3 regions of the Cytobacillus sp. Bva_UNVM-123 genome follow, and region 1 is predicted to be linked to each of the others. Evidence: riboswitches for the same ligand, from Rfam matches in the RefSeq annotation. Region 1 holds a riboswitch; each other region holds the start of a gene.
The links. Region 1 has a riboswitch for lysine ahead of KDN24_RS05145 (transporter substrate-binding domain-containing protein). Riboswitches for the same ligand answer to the same signal wherever they lie in the genome.

Region 2: another riboswitch for lysine. It lies ahead of KDN24_RS02875 (amino acid permease); the one in region 1 lies ahead of KDN24_RS05145 (transporter substrate-binding domain-containing protein).
Region 3: another riboswitch for lysine. It lies ahead of KDN24_RS18720 (aspartate kinase); the one in region 1 lies ahead of KDN24_RS05145 (transporter substrate-binding domain-containing protein).

Annotation. Positions count from the first base shown of each region.
Region 1 is NZ_CM177772.1:1,058,054-1,063,851, forward strand. It holds gene KDN24_RS05125 (MFS transporter) at 1-111, shown strand, start outside; gene KDN24_RS05130 (leucyl aminopeptidase family protein) at 197-1,582, shown strand; gene KDN24_RS05135 (spore germination protein) at 1,648-1,887, opposite strand; gene cyoE (heme o synthase) at 2,090-3,019, shown strand; lysine riboswitch at 3,164-3,345, shown strand; gene KDN24_RS05145 (transporter substrate-binding domain-containing protein) at 3,574-4,419, shown strand; gene KDN24_RS05150 (amino acid ABC transporter permease) at 4,642-5,367, shown strand; gene KDN24_RS05155 (amino acid ABC transporter ATP-binding protein) at 5,727-5,798, shown strand, end outside.
Region 2 is NZ_CM177772.1:563,105-568,902, forward strand. It holds gene KDN24_RS02865 (metallophosphoesterase) at 1-596, shown strand, start outside; gene KDN24_RS02870 (NAD-dependent epimerase/dehydratase family protein) at 1,079-1,951, shown strand; gene KDN24_RS02875 (amino acid permease) at 2,499-3,944, opposite strand; lysine riboswitch at 4,102-4,281, opposite strand; cyclic di-AMP (ydaO/yuaA leader) riboswitch at 4,514-4,809, shown strand; gene kimA (potassium transporter KimA) at 5,039-5,798, shown strand, end outside.
Region 3 is NZ_CM177772.1:3,651,090-3,656,887, forward strand. It holds gene KDN24_RS18715 (YslB family protein) at 116-574, shown strand; gene KDN24_RS18720 (aspartate kinase) at 658-1,887, opposite strand; lysine riboswitch at 2,001-2,182, opposite strand; gene uvrC (excinuclease ABC subunit UvrC) at 2,282-4,054, opposite strand; gene trxA (thioredoxin) at 4,445-4,759, opposite strand; gene KDN24_RS18735 (electron transfer flavoprotein subunit alpha/FixB family protein) at 4,925-5,798, opposite strand, start outside.

The DNA.
Region 1 (5,798 bases):
CTTATTATTGTCGTGCTTATTCTTGCGAGACCATCTGTCCTAAGAAATGCACATCCTGAGCTTTCAAAGGATAAACATGTCAAGGAAGAAGCCGCGAGAAGTTTTTTGTGAGGAAGTAAATAGAAGGTTAGAGGAATAATTATTTCGGATGTCGAAATAAGAGGTGGAAAGTATTTAATAGGGGAGGGGATGGATTATGTCAATTCAAGCGACGATCTTATTTGCCAGTGATTCACATATTCAAGCGAATCCATCAATCAAGCAATTTGTTGAAAATGGTACGGCGGATTTTACATCTTTGTTTCTTGGGGAAAAATTATTAGTTGTTTTGAAAGAAATGAAGGAAGATAAGCAAACTTATGAAAAAATTCGCATGGTGGCAGGTACGGTTGCGCGTGAGCTAAGCGGACGGAAAGTGGACATAGCTATCATTCAAGCTGAAGGATTGAAGGCAGCCTTTCCAAAACTGCACAATGGTGGAATCGTAACGGCTTTTGTAGAGGGTTGGCATTTAGGTGCCTATAAGTTTCTCACGTATAAATCAAAGAAATCTGCTTTTCGGACGGAATTGCAAGTTCTTGGAGAAGGGGATGTAAAGCCATTCATTAAAATGGGGAAAATTCGTGCGGAAGCGACTGCTTTTTCGCGCGATTTAATGAATGAAGTGCCAAATGTATTAAATCCAGAAACATTTCCAACTGTTTTACAAGAAGAATTTGCTCATACAAATGTTAAAGTCCATGTGTTTTCTAAAGAAAAGCTTGAAGAAATGGAGATGAACGGGGTATTGACTGTCGGACGTGGCAGTAAATATAAGCCTTCGTTTGTTGAACTTATCTATAGTGGAGACAGCTCAAAGCCGCTTGTGGCACTTGTTGGAAAGGGCGTTACATTCGATACAGGTGGAATTAGCTTAAAAAGCGGGATGGATTTAAGTACCATGCGTATGGATATGGGGGGAGCAGCTGCAGTTGCTGGCGCGATGAAGCTATTAGCAGCAGCACAGGCGAAGGTAAATGTTATCGCATTAATTCCAATTGTAGAAAATTCCCCTGATAATACGTCCGTACTTCCAAGTGAAATTATCCGTTATAAAAACGGGCATACGGTACAAGTAGGAAACACAGATGCAGAAGGGCGTCTTATTTTGGCTGATGCATTAATTCGCGCAGGGGATTTGAAAGCGCAGTATGTTGTTGATATTGCAACTTTGACAGGAGCGATCGTGAATGCCCTTGGTTCGAAAATAGCGGGTGTGTTTGGAGATGAGCAGCTATCATCCGAAATGAAGCGAATTGGCAAAGAAAACGGAGATTTTATTTGGCCAATGCCATTAGTCGATGAATATGAAACATATTTAAATAGTGATTATGCCGACTTTAACAATATTAGTTCTAGAGGTGAAGCAGGGTCTATTACAGCTGGATTATTCCTTCGTCGCTTTGTACCAAAATCATGTAGATGGCTGCATGTCGATATGGCTGGAGTCATGCAAAGTCCTGAGACGGGCTATTATCCAAAATCAGCAACAGGCTTTGGTGCTAGATTGCTAGCTGATTTTACCGTTCACATATCAAAGTAATATATCTGAAATAGAGAAGCCAATATGAGCTTTCCAAATCTCATATTGGCTTCTTCATTTTGTTATTATGATAGTATGCTCTCCTTGTCAAATCCATTATTAATCTTTTGGTCCACACCATCAGGGTCAACAAAATTTGTACATGAAAATCCTGTTGACGTGACGATGCAAGCCCCAAAATTTCTTGAGCCCCCTCCAGATGGTTCTTTTATAGCTGATTTTGGAGAAATGGATAAAGAATTACCAAAATTAACGACTCCGCCGGAAACTTGCTGGATTTGTATTTCTTTAAAATTTGAGGTCATCGTACACATACACCCTTTTCTAATAAATATCTTTCATTCATTAATATATTCTTCATGTATGTTTTTGAAACTTGCTTCCTTTTAAGTGACAAAAGAAGAGTTTAATAATAAATTATGTTAATATTATATAGAGTGTGGAAAATGACTAAATGGTTTTTAGATAAATGAATTTTCCCGACCACTTTTTTGGGGGAGATATTTGATGAACAAAGAAGGAATGGTTTCATCACATAATGCTGGCAAAGCTGTAAGTGTAAGCGAGCATAGTATGCCAAGCTTAGTTACAGATTTGAAGTCATTATTAAAACTAAATGTTTTAATTGCAAATGTACTGCCTGTTTTTACTGGCTTTTGGTTGGCTCTTTATTTTACTGGTGTATCTTTTAGTGCACACTGGGCTCTTTTTTTTCTGACGATGCTAGGAAGTACGTTTGTTATGGCAGGGGCACTAGTTATTAACAATTGGTATGATGTTGATATTGACACAATTATGGATAGGACGAAAAACCGTCCAACTGTAACAGGTCATATATCTTTGAGGACGGTATTAATATTAGGGTTTTCTTTATCAATCCTTGGGTTTATTTTCCTTTTTTTTACGACGATTGAAGCAACTGTATACGCTTTCATAGGTTGGTTCACATATGTTGTGCTATATACGATGTGGTCAAAACGCAAGTATACACTTAACACGGTCATTGGTAGTGTTTCAGGCGCAGTTTCACCTTTAATTGGATGGACCGCGATTACCAGTGGTTTTCAATTAGTGCCAATCGTGCTATTTATGATTTTATTTATTTTTCAAATGCCCCATACGTTTGCAATTGCCATTAGAAAGCATGATGAATACAAGGCTGCAGGTGTAGCGATGCTTCCTGTCGTCTATGGTTTTGAGATGACAAAACGGCAAATTTTAGTATATGTCGCTTGTTTGCTTCCGTTGCCATTTTTCATAGGAGTACTCGGTACAACTTTTCTTGTCATTGCCACTTTGTTAAATGTAGGTTGGATTGTTCTAAGTATAAATGGATTTTTTGCAAAAGATGATGAAAAATGGGCAAGGTGGATGTTTCTTTATTCTGTAAATTATATTGCCATATTATTTATATTGATGGTGCTCGTGACTTTTTAATTAAATAAGTTTCCTTGCTTTAAGCTTATTGTTGTCAGGATGTTTCATTTTATTTGATTGTCCTTCTTCATGTTTGTGAGGTTGACAGATATTTTTTGTTGTTGTAGACTACATGTAACAATTTAATAAGACCTCACTTTTTACTAGTGAGGTAGAGGCGCGGTATTTAACAGTCTTTCGTGGAGCTTGAGAAGCTTTGATACGTTAGAGAAGGAAATATCGCCGAAGCTTGTAATATTCTCAGTATTGCTTGCTGGGTCTGCAGTGAATAATTGCAGGACTGTCTCAATAAACTTCCCGGTTTATTGAGTTGTGCTATCTCATGGAGGGAAAGTTGAGGACTTCTGGGCATCTATATATTTCGAGACCTGAGTTTACCTCAGGTCTCTTTTTATTTTGTAAATTGCCGGAATATAATATTAATTTCGTGCATGTTTGCCCTGATTTTCTAAGCTTGCTTAGGTCCATCATTCTACTTATATGACAAGTGGTTGTCATACCTTATTGAGTGGAAAAATATATTTAATTAACATATTTAAAGGGGAGAATTCGTAATGAGACAAAAACTATCAATTTTATTAACATTATCATTATCTATGATTCTGCTATTAGCTGGATGTGGTACAAGCAAATCAGAAAAAACATCAGGAAGCGGAGAGACAGAGAAAGATACTTTTAAGGTTGGAATGGAAGCTGGATATGCACCTTTTAACTGGACCCAAATGAATGATTCAAATGGCGGAGTGAAAATTGATGGCAATGCTGAATATGCCGGCGGTTATGATGTAGAGATAGCAAAGAAAATTGCTGAAGGATTAGGAAAAGAATTAGTGATCGTGAAAACGGAATGGGACGGCCTTGTACCTGCATTAACTTCAGGGAAAATTGATGCCATTATTGCAGGGATGTCACCAACAGATGAGCGTAAACAAACAATTGATTTCTCAGAGAACTATTACACTTCTCATTTTGTTATGGTTGTAAAAAAAGGTGGACCTTATGAAGGTGCAACCTCTATCCAAGACTTCAATGGTGCAAAAGTAACCGGACAGTTAAATACCTCTCACTATGCAGTTATCGATCAAATAGAAGGTGTAAAGAAACAGCCTGCTATGGATAATTTCCCTGCCATGCGTGTAGCACTTGAATCAGGAATGATTGATGGATATGTGTCAGAGCGTCCTGAAGGAATTAGTGCATCTTCAGCTAATCAAAATTTTACCATGATTGAATTTGCTGATGGCTTTAAAGCAGATGAGGCAGATACAGCAGTTGCTGTTGGACTTATTAAAGGCAGTGAATTAACGGAGAAAATTAATGAAATCTTATCAGGTATCTCTGAAGAAGAGCGTCAAACCATCATGGACACTGCAATAAAAAATCAACCAGCAGCAGAATAATGATGAGATTGATACCGGCTGCATCTAATGGCAGTCGGTTTTTAGATTTAAATCAGAGTCCGAGGCGCTTCAGCATTTCTATTTGTCTAGCTTCAGCGCCTAGCCCCTCGAGGTCATAAGCCAATCCGTTAAGAAGGTTAAAGAACAACCTTCATAGCGGCTTGTCTTATGCTTGTCGGGGCTGCCCAAGGCGCTTCAGCATTTCTATTTAGGGGGGAAAGTATGAGTTTAGAGTATATTTTAACGATGGTTGCAAACAATTGGCCGATGTTCCTTCGGGGAGCAGGGATGACACTTTTTGTCGCGATTATAGGAACAATTATTGGAGCCATTATCGGCTTATTGGCTGGAGTGATTCGTACGATTCCCGTGCCAGAACGAAGAGTAAAACGAATATTTTTAAAAGTGGTTAATGCTATTTTATCTATTTATATCGAATTTTTCCGAGGAACACCGATGATTGTGCAAGCAATGGTTATTTATTATGGCTCTGCCTTAGCTTTTGGCATTGATATGGATCGTACGTTTGCAGCAATCGTGATTGTCTCCATTAATACTGGAGCATACATGGCAGAAATCGTTCGCGGTGGTGTTATTTCGATTGATAAGGGTCAATTTGAAGCGGCTCAAGCCATTGGAATGAATCACGTTCAAACGATGCTGAATGTCGTATTGCCGCAAGTTATCCGCAATATATTACCTGCGACAGGAAATCAGTTTATTATTAATATAAAGGATACATCTGTGCTGAATGTTATTGGTGTAACGGAATTATATTTCCAAACAAAGACCGTTGCAGGCATTAGCTTTAAATATTTTGAACCATTCTTTGTTGCGTGTATTTTGTACTTCGTGATGACATTTAGTGTGACATTAATTTTACGTTATTTTGAAAGAAAATTAGATGGACCAGAAAATTATAGCATGAAAGAACAAAAGTCTCTTTAACTTTGCAATGGATTTTTAGTGAAGGCTGTTTTCGTAAAGTTTGTTGGTTTTTAGTGCAATTTTTGTTTAATTATCTGAGTTGTTTGGAGCGGAGGGTACTTGACTCCTCGAAAATGCATTCGCATTTCCTTCGTGCGATGTTCATTCAAGGATGTTTATTCAATGTCCTTCGGGAATGGAGGGAAGCGTGAGACCCCACAGGCGCAAGCGCCGAGGAGGCTCACGTCCCTCCCCGCGGAAAGCAAGCGCCCGTAGCGGAAATCAACGGGCAAAATTTAAATGCAAAAACAACAATATATGCGAAAAGAACATTAGTCAAAAGTGCAAAGGTAAGTATGATTAGCAGAAGGAGGAGCACATTGGAAAAAGTAATCGATATTCAGCATTTAAGCAAATCCTTTGGAACGCATGAAGTATTAAAAGATATAGAT
Region 2 (5,798 bases), 490 kb from region 1:
CCGATTGGGAGCAAACTTCTGAAGGGAATGCGTTAGCAATCGATTCATTTTTGAACAAAGGACATCAAGCAAAGAAAAATGTAATTGTAGGACACTGGCCAGCCGTCAATTACCGTGATAATGTCGAAAGCTCGAACAACCCACTCATTAATTTGGAGAAAAAAATAATTGCGATCGATGGTGGAAACCAGATTAAAGCAGATGGCCAGCTGAACGCACTAATTATTGAACAAAATCAAATTTCATTTCAGTTTGTTGACGAGCTATTAGAAGAGCGTACTGTGAAAAGCGGTTATGTAGATCAAACAAATCGCGTCGGCACCGTAACCTATCCAAATTACAAAATGAGCGTGATGCTTAGTGAGCGTTATTTTACACTCTGCAAAAATATCACTCTCGGCATCGAACAATGGATAAAAAATGAATATTTAGTTGAAAAGGATGACGCTGTGTACTGTAAAGATGATCTAAGCACAACATTTTTATCGGTCCAGAAGGATGAAGTTGTAAAAGTGCTGGATGCACAGCAATCTGGCTATGTACTAGTTAAAAAGCAAAATGGTCTTGTAGGATGGGTGCCTGAATATGTTTTATAGGTGGCGTTTATTTTTTAAAAAATTATCTTTTTGAGACCATGGTTAGGTGAAACTGAGTATCTGGTGGTCTCAAAGTAAGTGAATGCGACCACAGCTCAGAGAAAACTGTGTACCTAGTGGTCTCAAAGTAAGTGAATGCGACCACAGCTCAGGGAAAACCGAGTCCCTTGTGGTCTCAAAGCAAGCCAAAGCGACCACAGCTCAGGGAAAGCCGAGTATCTGGTGGTCTCAAAGCAAATGAAAGCGACCACAGCTCAGGGAAAACCGAGTCCCTTGTGGTCTCAAAGTAAGTGAATGCGACCACGGCTAAGTGAAAACCACATATCCGGTGGTTTCAAAGAGTACCACACAGTAAACTGCAACCTAGTGTACTCAAAATTTCTTAATTATTAGGAAGAGTAATTTTGCTCTGCCCCTTTTTCTTGCTAAAAAATGGAAAATTGAATTAAAATTGTTAATAAGTTGGAAGGGAGATGAACCTATTGAAAAAAGTACTAGTGTTAGGTGGAACTAGATTTTTCGGTAAAAAGCTTGTGAATCTTCTATTAGAAAACGGACATGATGTAACGATTGCAACGAGAGGGAGAACAAAAGATCCTTTCGGAGATAAGGTAAGTCGGTTGAGCATTGATCGAGAGGACTATCAATCTTTAAAATCAGCAGTTGGAGACACAAACTGGGATGTTGTTTATGATAATATTTGTTATACATCAAAGGAAGCTAGTGAAGCATGTGAAGTTTTTTCCGGAAAGGTAAAACATTACATATTAACTTCAACTCTATCAGTATACGAATTTGCAGATGGTAGTAGGAAAGAGGAAGATTTCAATCCTAATTCTTATCCGATTAAAATTGGAACGAAAACGGATTTTTCTTATGGAGAGGGCAAACGCCTAACAGAAGCGGTCTTTTATCAAAAGGCGGATTTTCCAGTTAGTGCTGTCCGTTTTCCGATTGTTCTAGGGGTAGATGACTATACGAAGCGACTACATTTTCATATTGAGCAAATAAAAAATGGCAAACCAATTGGTATTCCAAATTTGAATGCATTACTCTCGTTTATTTCTTCAGATGAGGCAGCCTCATTCCTTAATTGGCTCGGTAATCAACAAATAGAAGGGCCAATAAATGCTTGCTCCAAAGGGGAGCTGTCTTTGCGTGAGATCCTCTCTATCATTGAAGAAGCTGTTCAGAAACAGGCAATTGTTGAACAGCAAACAGATGAGGAAAATCAATCTCCTTTTGGCGTTCCTGCTGATTGGTATATGGATACAGCGAAAGCAGAAGCAGCAGGCTTTCAATTTCAAGATTTGAAAAAGTGGTTCACGAAACTTGTTCAGGAAATTTCAAATTAATTGGACATTATATAAGTTGATTTAGGAACCATTTTCCCCTGTTCTTTCGTAAAAATGCGTATCCGTTTTTTGCTAAACACGAAAGAATCATCTCATACAATACCCATTGAGATCGATTCTTTTGTTGTTATTCAGAGGAAATCACTTTTATTAGGTTGTGCGAGACCGTTTCTATCGTATGATAACTGAGAATCGCCTTTAATAATGTCAACGAAGTCGAATCTTTTGTATGAATCTCTCAAATCGACCTTAATCAAGTGACCGAGGTCGAATCTTTTGTATGAGTCCTGTAAATCGACCTTAACAGTTAGAACGAAGCCGATTCTTTTGTATAAGTTCTGCAAATCGACCTGAATCAGTTAGAACGAGGTCGAATCTTTTATATAAGTCCAGTAAATCGACCTTAATCAGTTTGAAAGAGGTCGATTCTATCGTTGACTTCTGCGAACCGACCTCAATCAAGCCGAACAAGATCGTTTTTCATTAGATTCCCGTGAACCGCCTTCATCCACACTCTTTTGAGAGAATTATTTCCATTGAAAATGATCTAATTCTCAAAATCACATTCTTTCAATGGAATGAGCTTTGTTTTATGTTTGATTTTATAACTAAGCCAAACAATTAAGAACAGTGGTAAGCCGATATAGGCTGCGATAATGCTGTGCCAATCAATTGTTCCATCTGTGAAGGCTTGGAAGTTTTGGCCTAAAATAATAATGATACATAGAATTAATGCGAATAATGGCCCGAATGGGAACCATTTTGCACGATAGGGCAGTTTGTTTAGGTCACCGCCTTGAGCGATATAGGCTCTGCGGAAGCGATAATGACTAATGGCAATACCTAGCCATGTTACAAATCCAGCCATCCCTGAAGCATTTAATAACCAAATATATACTTGACCATCGCCAAAGATCGTCGTTAAAAAGGCAAGGGATCCAACTAATGCTGTAACGATTAGTGCGTTGACAGGTACGCCTCTTTTATCAAGCTTTGCTAAGAATTTCGGTGCGTTTCCATCACGTGCTAAGTCCCAAAGCATTCGGGTTGACGCATACATGCCTGAGTTACCTGCAGATAATACAGCAGTTAAAATAATGGCGTTCATGACGGACGCTGCAAAAGCAAATCCTGCACGTTCGAAAACGAGTGTGAAGGGGCTCACGGAAACAGCTTCACTTAATAGCCGTTCATCTGTATAAGGAATAATCATGCCGATGACAAATATCCCTAAAATGTAAAACAGTAAAATTCGCCAAAATACGGAGTTTATCGCTTTTGGAATTGTTTTTTCAGGATTTTCACTTTCTCCAGCAGCTACCCCGAGTAATTCTGTTCCTTGGAATGAGAAGCCTGCAGCCATAAAGACACCAAGAATGGCAAAGAAGCCTCCATTAAAAGGTGCATCTTCAATAGTGAAGTTCTTAAAGCCAATGGTTTCTCCCCCCATAATGCCAAAAATCATGAAAAATCCAGTAATGATAAAAATAATAACCGTTACAATTTTAATAAGTGCAAACCAAAACTCTGCCTCTCCAAATCCTTTAACAGATAAATAGTTGAAGCCGAACATGAGCAGGAGTGCGAGGCCACTCCAAATAAATGAAGGACTTTCAGGAAACCAAAACTTCATAATTAGCACAACGGCTGCTAGTTCAGCGGCAATAGTAATGGCCCAGTTATACCAATAATTCCAGCCAATCGCAAAGCCAAATCCTGGTTCAACGAATTTCGTTGCATACACTTTGAATGAACCAGCAACTGGCATATATGCGGCCATTTCAGCAAGGCTTGTCATAAGAAAATAGACCATGATTGCTACGGCTGCATAGGCAGCTAAGGCACCTCCTGGTCCAGCTGTATGTACAGCTCCTCCACTTGCTAAAAATATCCCTGTCCCGATCGATCCACCGAGAGAGATCATCATAAGATGACGTGCTTTCAGTGTTCGTTTTAATTGTGTAGGGTTTGATGATGTTGCTGTTTTTGCCAACTTGTACACTCCTTTTGTGTAACACATAATTTATCATTTTGAAGTGAGAGAGCTATTTAGCAATTGTTCTTAAAATGTATCGGAGGCACATTCGTACAAAAAATAAAAACAGCCGTCGAAAAAGATCGACGGCTGTTGAATAGGTCCGTTAAATCCTTCCGAAGATAGCTCTCCACGTGAAAAACGTGACAGTGGTGTTCCTGTTCGAAAACACCCCCAGCAAGGATATACAATGATTTATCCAAGCTTCGGCAGCTTATCCTTTCAAAATCGGAGTCATCAATTTCATTGAATCTCGTCCGCTTTACTCTTATAAGCCGCAGCCTCTACCCCATCGGTGAATGGGAATATTATATTAATATATTGAATTATAGTAAATTATTGGCCAACTTGCAATGGATAAATTTGTCTTATTCGTGCGAAAAAATGTATAAAAAATAGTATTTACAATCCGTAATTACAGGAGTATTATAACTAACAGTTTCATATTTCACATTCAGTGAATGACTGCATGCAACATGTTGCCACAAGTCTTTTGAGTGTAATCACATTCACTGATGGTAGTTTCACTAATTAAATCGCTGAAACCTTTGGTGCGGGGGAACCGAACTTATGGATTATGAATAATCCAAGGGGTGAATCCTATTTAACTTCATTCAGCAATTGCTTCGTGTGGAGAAGGGTGTAAAGTTTTTACTTTACGCTCAGCTGAATAAGGTTTAAGCCTTTGGCAAATGCCTCAGATATGTAAAGATATTCGTAAAAATCTGGGAGGCATAAATACGCTAAGGCAAATTTGATAGGTAGGGCTACTCACAGGTCCGAATCCGACAGCTAACCTCGTAAGCGTTATATGAGAAGGAAGGTGGAACTTGTATGACTTTAAAAAATTAACGTCTACAGGTCTATTTGCTAATGGCTTGAAGGCGTTTTTTTGATCCATGAATTGGGGCTTTTATGTTTTTTAGTTATCTATTTCGCCGATCGTGTCGTTTAAACAAGTGTGAACGCCAAGTTTTTCTAAGTGGAATTGACCTAGGCATTTAAAGTCAAACTAAGTTTTACTACATTATTTTTTAAGAGGGTGAATAGCATTGTTGTCTTCTATCAAACGTTTATTAATCGGACGTCCATTAAAATCAACGGAATTAGGCGAGCAGAAACTTAATAAAAAGAAGGCATTAGCAATACTTTCTTCTGATGCTTTATCCTCTGTAGCCTATGGTCCAGAACAAATTTTGATTGTGCTAGTAACAGTTAGTACAACAGCATTTTGGTATTCTATTCCGATCGCAGTTGGTGTACTCATTTTGTTAACCGCTTTAATTTTATCCTATCGGCAAATTGTTTTTGCTTATCCACACGGCGGCGGAGCTTATATCGTATCGAAAAATAATTTAGGCACTAATGCAGGCTTAATCGCTGGGGGCTCACTTTTAGTAGATTATATTTTAACGGTGGCAGTTAGTGTATCAGCTGGTACAGATGCCATTACATCTGCCTTTCCGATTTTACACGATTATAATGTAGGCATTGCCATTATCTTTGTCTTTATCATTACAATTTTAAATTTAAGAGGAGTTACGGAGTCAGCTTCAATACTAGCTTATCCAGTATATTTATTTGTCATAACATTATTTATTTTAATCGGAGTAGGGCTTTATCGGATTATGACAGGCCAAGTTTCTCCTGAATTGCATACTTCTATCGGAACACCAGTGGCAGGAATAAGCTTATTCATTTTACTAAGAGCATTTGCTTCAGGAAGCTCTGCATTAACAGGAGTAGAAGCTATCTCCAATGCGATTCCGAATTTCAAAAATCCTGCTCCTAATAATGCAGCTAAAACATTAA
Region 3 (5,798 bases), 2.6 Mb from region 1:
ATATTAAAATAACATTTTTTTCATGTTACGAAAACACTTCTTTTTCATTATCACATAACTAATTCTTCTCAAAATTGTATATAATAGAAGAACAATAGAAAGAGGGGAATAAAGGTTGAGCGAAACGACAGCAGAAATCATTTTAACAGATAACAAGGACGAAACCATTTCAACTTTCGGCTATGAACTAATTCGTGAAGTTTTATTACTTGAATTACTTGGAGATGATGCACCTGAGATTTTATATTGGGCTGGAAAAAAACTTGCCCGTAAATTTCCTCAAGATACGATAGAAATGACAATTGATTTTTTTCAGCAAGCATCTTGGGGAAGTCTTACCTTAAATAAACAAACAAAAAATGAAATGGAATTAGAGTTATTTAGCCCTTTAATAAAGGAGCGTTGTGAACAAAATAAAAATTGCACCTTTCAGCTAGAAGCAGGCTTTATTGCACAACAAATCGAAAATCAAAAAGGTGTGATTTGTGAAGCCTTTGAGCATCCGAAAAAGAAAAAAGGAAAAGTGCAGTTCACTGTAAAATGGGATAATAAAGATACGATAACGTCTGAGTAATGTTCTATTATCCGAATAAAAAGCTTTCAAAATTCTTCTTTTGAAAGCTTTTCTTCATTTCTATATAAGGAAGCGATAAAGTGTCACGCTTCCACTTGTAGCTTTGCTAGTTCAAAAGCATCATGTAGCGATTTAACTGCCTGAATCATTTTTTCTTGTTCAATTACAGTAGAAACTTTAATTTCGGAAGTACTTACCATCTTTACGGAAATATGATGGGCAGCTAATACGGCGAACATTTCAGCTGCAACCCCTGGATTCGAAACCATTCCCGAACCAACAATCGAAACTTTCGCAAGCTTTGATTCAGTTTCAATTTGTTCATAGTTTAATTTATGCTTGCTGTTTTCCAATACTTTCACTGTTGCATCAAGATCTTCATTTTTGATTGAAAAAGAAAGATTCGTTGTTTGTTCGGCTGTAGTACTTTGAATGATAATGTCTACATTAATTTGATTTTTCGCAAGCTCTGAAAAGATAACCGAAAGGCCTGTTAATGAATCAGGCAGGCCTAGAACAGTCACTCTCGTTATATCGCTTTCGAAAGCTACTCCACGCACAACTAAATTTTGTTCCACCTTTACTTCCTCCTCAATTATCGTTCCAGACTCTTTTTCTATACTGGAACGAACCTCTAACTGGATATGATAGTTTTTAGCAAACTCAACAGCTCTCGGATGAAGAACTCCTGCACCTAAATGAGCAAGCTCAAGCATTTCATCATATGAAACTGCCAAAAGTTTTCTAGCATCCTTTACATATCGTGGGTCAGTCGTGTATACGCCAGTAACATCTGTATAAATTTCACATTTCTCAGCTTTTAAGGCTGCTGCTAAAGCAACGGCTGTTGTATCAGAGCCGCCGCGTCCTAATGTGGAGATGGAACCGTCCTCAGTAATTCCTTGAAAACCGGCAACAACAACAATTTTTCCATCATTCAATTCTCTTGTTACTCTGTTTGTATCAACAGCAATAATTCTTGCGTTACCGTGGACTGGTTCTGTCTTGATTCCTGCCTGCCAGCCAGTTAGAGAAACAGCCGGATAGCCTTTTTCAGTTAACGCCATCGCTAATAAGGAAATGGTTATTTGTTCACCTGTAGTTAATAGCATGTCCATTTCACGTTTGCTCGGATTTGCAGAAATTCCTTTTGCTAAATCAACAAGTTGATCTGTCGATTTTCCCATTGCTGAGACAACAACAATTACATCATTTCCTTTATCTTTCTCCTCCATAATTCGCTTTGCAACATTTTGAATTTTTTCTGCATTTCCTACAGAGGTTCCCCCATATTTCTGAACAATTAATGCCACAGTTTCCCTTCTTTCTAAATGATTTATCAATGAGGAAAGATTCCTGTACAACAAAAAAACAGCAATGAGGCTATCTCATTGCTGTGCTTAAAAACGTATTAAAAATACGCACACAGTGAGATAGCTCTCCAAGACAGTGTTTTGTCTTGACAATCCTACATTTATTAAATGCAAGACCAGCAAAGAAAGTGATGAGACTTTCCCCACTTCGGCAAACTTTCCCTTTCAAAGCTTTTCATTGAAGCTCATTCTTCTCCAAGCTTTTACTATTGAAGTTTGCACCTCTACCTTCACTTTTAGATCGGAAGTCCAAAATAGGATGGACAACACTTTATTTCTCTAAAGTGTATTTAATTTTCAGCAATTATAGCATATTGTTATTTTTCCAACAATACTATTCTTGCAATTTTTTAATTAATGCATCCGCAACTCTTTCAGGCAGTCCAATATCCCTAAACTCCTGAAGCGTGGCCTCTTTCATTTTCTTGACGGAGCCAAAAGTTTTTAGCAATTGTTTTTTCCGCTTTTCACCAATCCCAGAGATATCATCAAGAACAGACTGAAAAGCATTTTTTCCACGCAGCTCACGGTGGAAAGTAATGGCAAAGCGGTGAACCTCATCTTGAATTCTTTGTAGTAGATAGAACTCTTGGCTATTCCGGGCAAGCTGAATGATTTCTAAAGGGTTTCCATATAATAGCTGTGATGTGCGGTGCTTTTCATCCTTAACGAGTCCAGAAATGGGGATATCGAGATTTAATTCATTTTCAAGCACATCTCGGACCGCCTCTACATGTCCCTTTCCGCCATCAATAATAATGAGATCAGCAAGTGGCAAATCTTCTTTAAGAACACGTGTATATCTTCTTCGCACAACTTCCCTCATTGAATCATAATCATCAGGACCTTGAACAGACTTAATTTTATACTTCCGGTACTCTTTTCTTTCGGCCTTTCCATCAATAAAGACAACCATTGCTGATACTGGATCTGTTCCTTGTATATTAGAATTATCGAAAGCTTCAATCCGGTGAGGGGTATAAATTCCCATCTGTTTCCCTAAATTTTCAACTGCCTTAATCGTTCGCTCCTCATCTCGTTCAATAAGAGAAAACTTCTCTTGCAAAGCAATTTTCGCATTTTTCGTTGCAAGCTGAACGAGATCCTTTTTCTGACCACGCTGAGGCTTTAACACTTTTACTTTTAAAAGCTCCTCTGCCATTTCAGCACTTATTGAATTTGGCACGAGGATTTCGCGTGGCTTAAAATGGTTTGTTTTCGTATAGAATTGACCTAAGAACGTTAGCATTTCCTCATCCGGTTCATTATAGATTGGAAAAATAGATACATCCCGTTCAATTAGTTTACCTTGCCTAATAAAGAAAACTTGAACACACATCCATCCTTTATCAAACGCAAACCCGAACACATCTCGATCTGTAAAGTCGGTTGTCGTAATTTTTTGTTTTTCCATTGTCGTTTCTATATGGGCTATTTTATCGCGGTATTCTTTTGCTCTTTCAAAATCAAGTTCCTCAGCTGCTGCTGTCATTTTTTCTACTAGTTCTTTTTTTATATCTTTATATCCACCATTAAGAAAGTGAATGATCTCATCGATATTTTTTTTATATACATCTTCACTTACATCTTGAATACAAGGTCCAAGACATTGACCTAAATGATAATATAGACATGCTCGACTTGGTAAATTTGTACATTTCCTTAATGGGTACATACGGTCTAGTAGTTTTTTTGTTTCATTTGCTGCTTGTACATTTGGATACGGACCGAAATATTTTCCTTTATCTTTCTTTACTTTTCTTGTTGTAATAAGACGCGGATGTCTTTCAGCTGTTATTTTAATAAACGGGTAACTTTTATCATCCTTCAGCATGACATTATATTTCGGATCGTGCTTTTTAATTAAATTCATTTCAAGAATCAATGCTTCCATATTGGAGGAAGTGACAATATATTCAAAGTCTTCAATTTCATTTACTAGCCTTAATGTTTTTCCATCATGTGAGCCGGTAAAATAAGACCTAACCCTATTTTTTAAAATTTTTGCCTTCCCAACATAAATAATGGTTCCTTGTCGATCCTTCATTAAATAACAGCCAGGTTGGTCCGGCAAAAGAAGAAGTTTATTTTTAATTATATCGTTCATTAATCGTTCACCTCCGTGCCTCAGCCTTTTGTTGTCTAGTTAAGCCCGAGCTTAAAATCTTACTATATTCCATCTTTAAAGGAAAGCACAACCAGCTCGCCTTATGCTTGAGGCCCACAAGATGTGGGTCATGCAGACGTTGCCACAGGACGTGGTGATTTTAGTCTGCGTTCCTTTCTGAGCGAGCCGCCTCAGCATTTATTTATCCAGCTGCAGCGCCTAGGGGCTCGAGGTCTTAAGTCAATCTGTCAAGAAGGCTAAAGTACAGCCTTCTCGCCAGCTCGCCTTAAGCTTGTCGCCCCTGAGCGAGCCGCCTCAGCATTTAATATGATCATACAAAAATCCTCGGCCTAAATAAAGCCGAGGATTTAATAAATGAAAAAAAATTATTTATACATGTTTTGATAGCAATTCCATAAGGGCTTCTTTAGGTTGGAAGCCAACAGTTTTGTCAACAACCTCACCATCTTTAAGTACGAGTAAAGTAGGAATGCTCATAACTCCAAATTTGCCTGCTGATTCTTGGTTTTCATCGACATCAACTTTAACGATTTTCACTTTCTCTCCAAGTTCAACATCTAAATCCTCTAGTACGGGAGCGATCATTTTACAAGGACCACACCATGGAGCCCAAAAATCTACAAGAACAACCCCTGAATCAGTTTCAGTTGCAAATGTTTGATCTGTAGCGTGTGTTATAGCCATAATATATGCCTCCTAATAGTTCACTAAAATATATAACGACAGTATAGCATCGTTTATTTATTGTTGCTATTATTTTGCTTCATTTGTAATTTCCCCCGTAAACCCTACAACTATTCTTTTGCAACCTTATAAAATGAGCGGCTATACTCAGCCGCTCACATGTTATTATGCATTTACTTTCAATTTTTTAAATTCTTCTATTAGTAAAGGTACTACTTCAAATAAGTCGCCAACAATTCCGTAATCAGCCACATTGAAAATATTAGCTTCTGGATCTTTATTAATTGCCACAATTACTTTAGAATTCGACATTCCGGCAAGATGCTGAATTGCACCTGAAATGCCACATGCAATATAAAGATCTGGTGTAACGACCTTACCAGTTTGACCAATCTGCAATGAATAATCGCAATAATCTGCGTCACAAGCACCACGCGAAGCACCTACTGCTCCATTTAATACTTTCGCAAGCTCTTTCAACGGTTCAAAGCCTTCTTCACTCTTTACTCCACGACCACCTGCAATGACAACCTTCGCTTCAGAAAGGTCTACCCCTTCACTTGCCTTGCGAACAACTTCTTTAATAATTGTTCGCAAATCTTTAATCTCCACAGATAAAGCGGAGACTTCTCCCGTTCTTGACTCATCTTTTTCTAATGGGCTAATATTATTCGGACGAATAGTCGCAAAGATTAAGCCGTCTGTCACAATTTTCTTTTCAAAGGCTTTGCCAGAATAAATGGGTCTAGTAAAAACTAAATTTCCCCCAGCTTCTTCTATGCTAGTAACATCAGAAATTAAACCAGAATTTAATTTCGCAGCTATTTTTGGAGCTAAATCCTTGCCTAAAGCTGTATGTCCAATAATAAGACCATCTGGACTTTCAGTATTAATGACTGCCATCAGTGCCTGTGTATAGCCGTCAGTTGTATACTGGTTTAGTGTGTCATGTTCTACAGTAATGACACGATCCGCTCCATAATGGATTAATTCATTACTTAAGGCATTTACAGAATCACCTACTAAAACACCTACAACT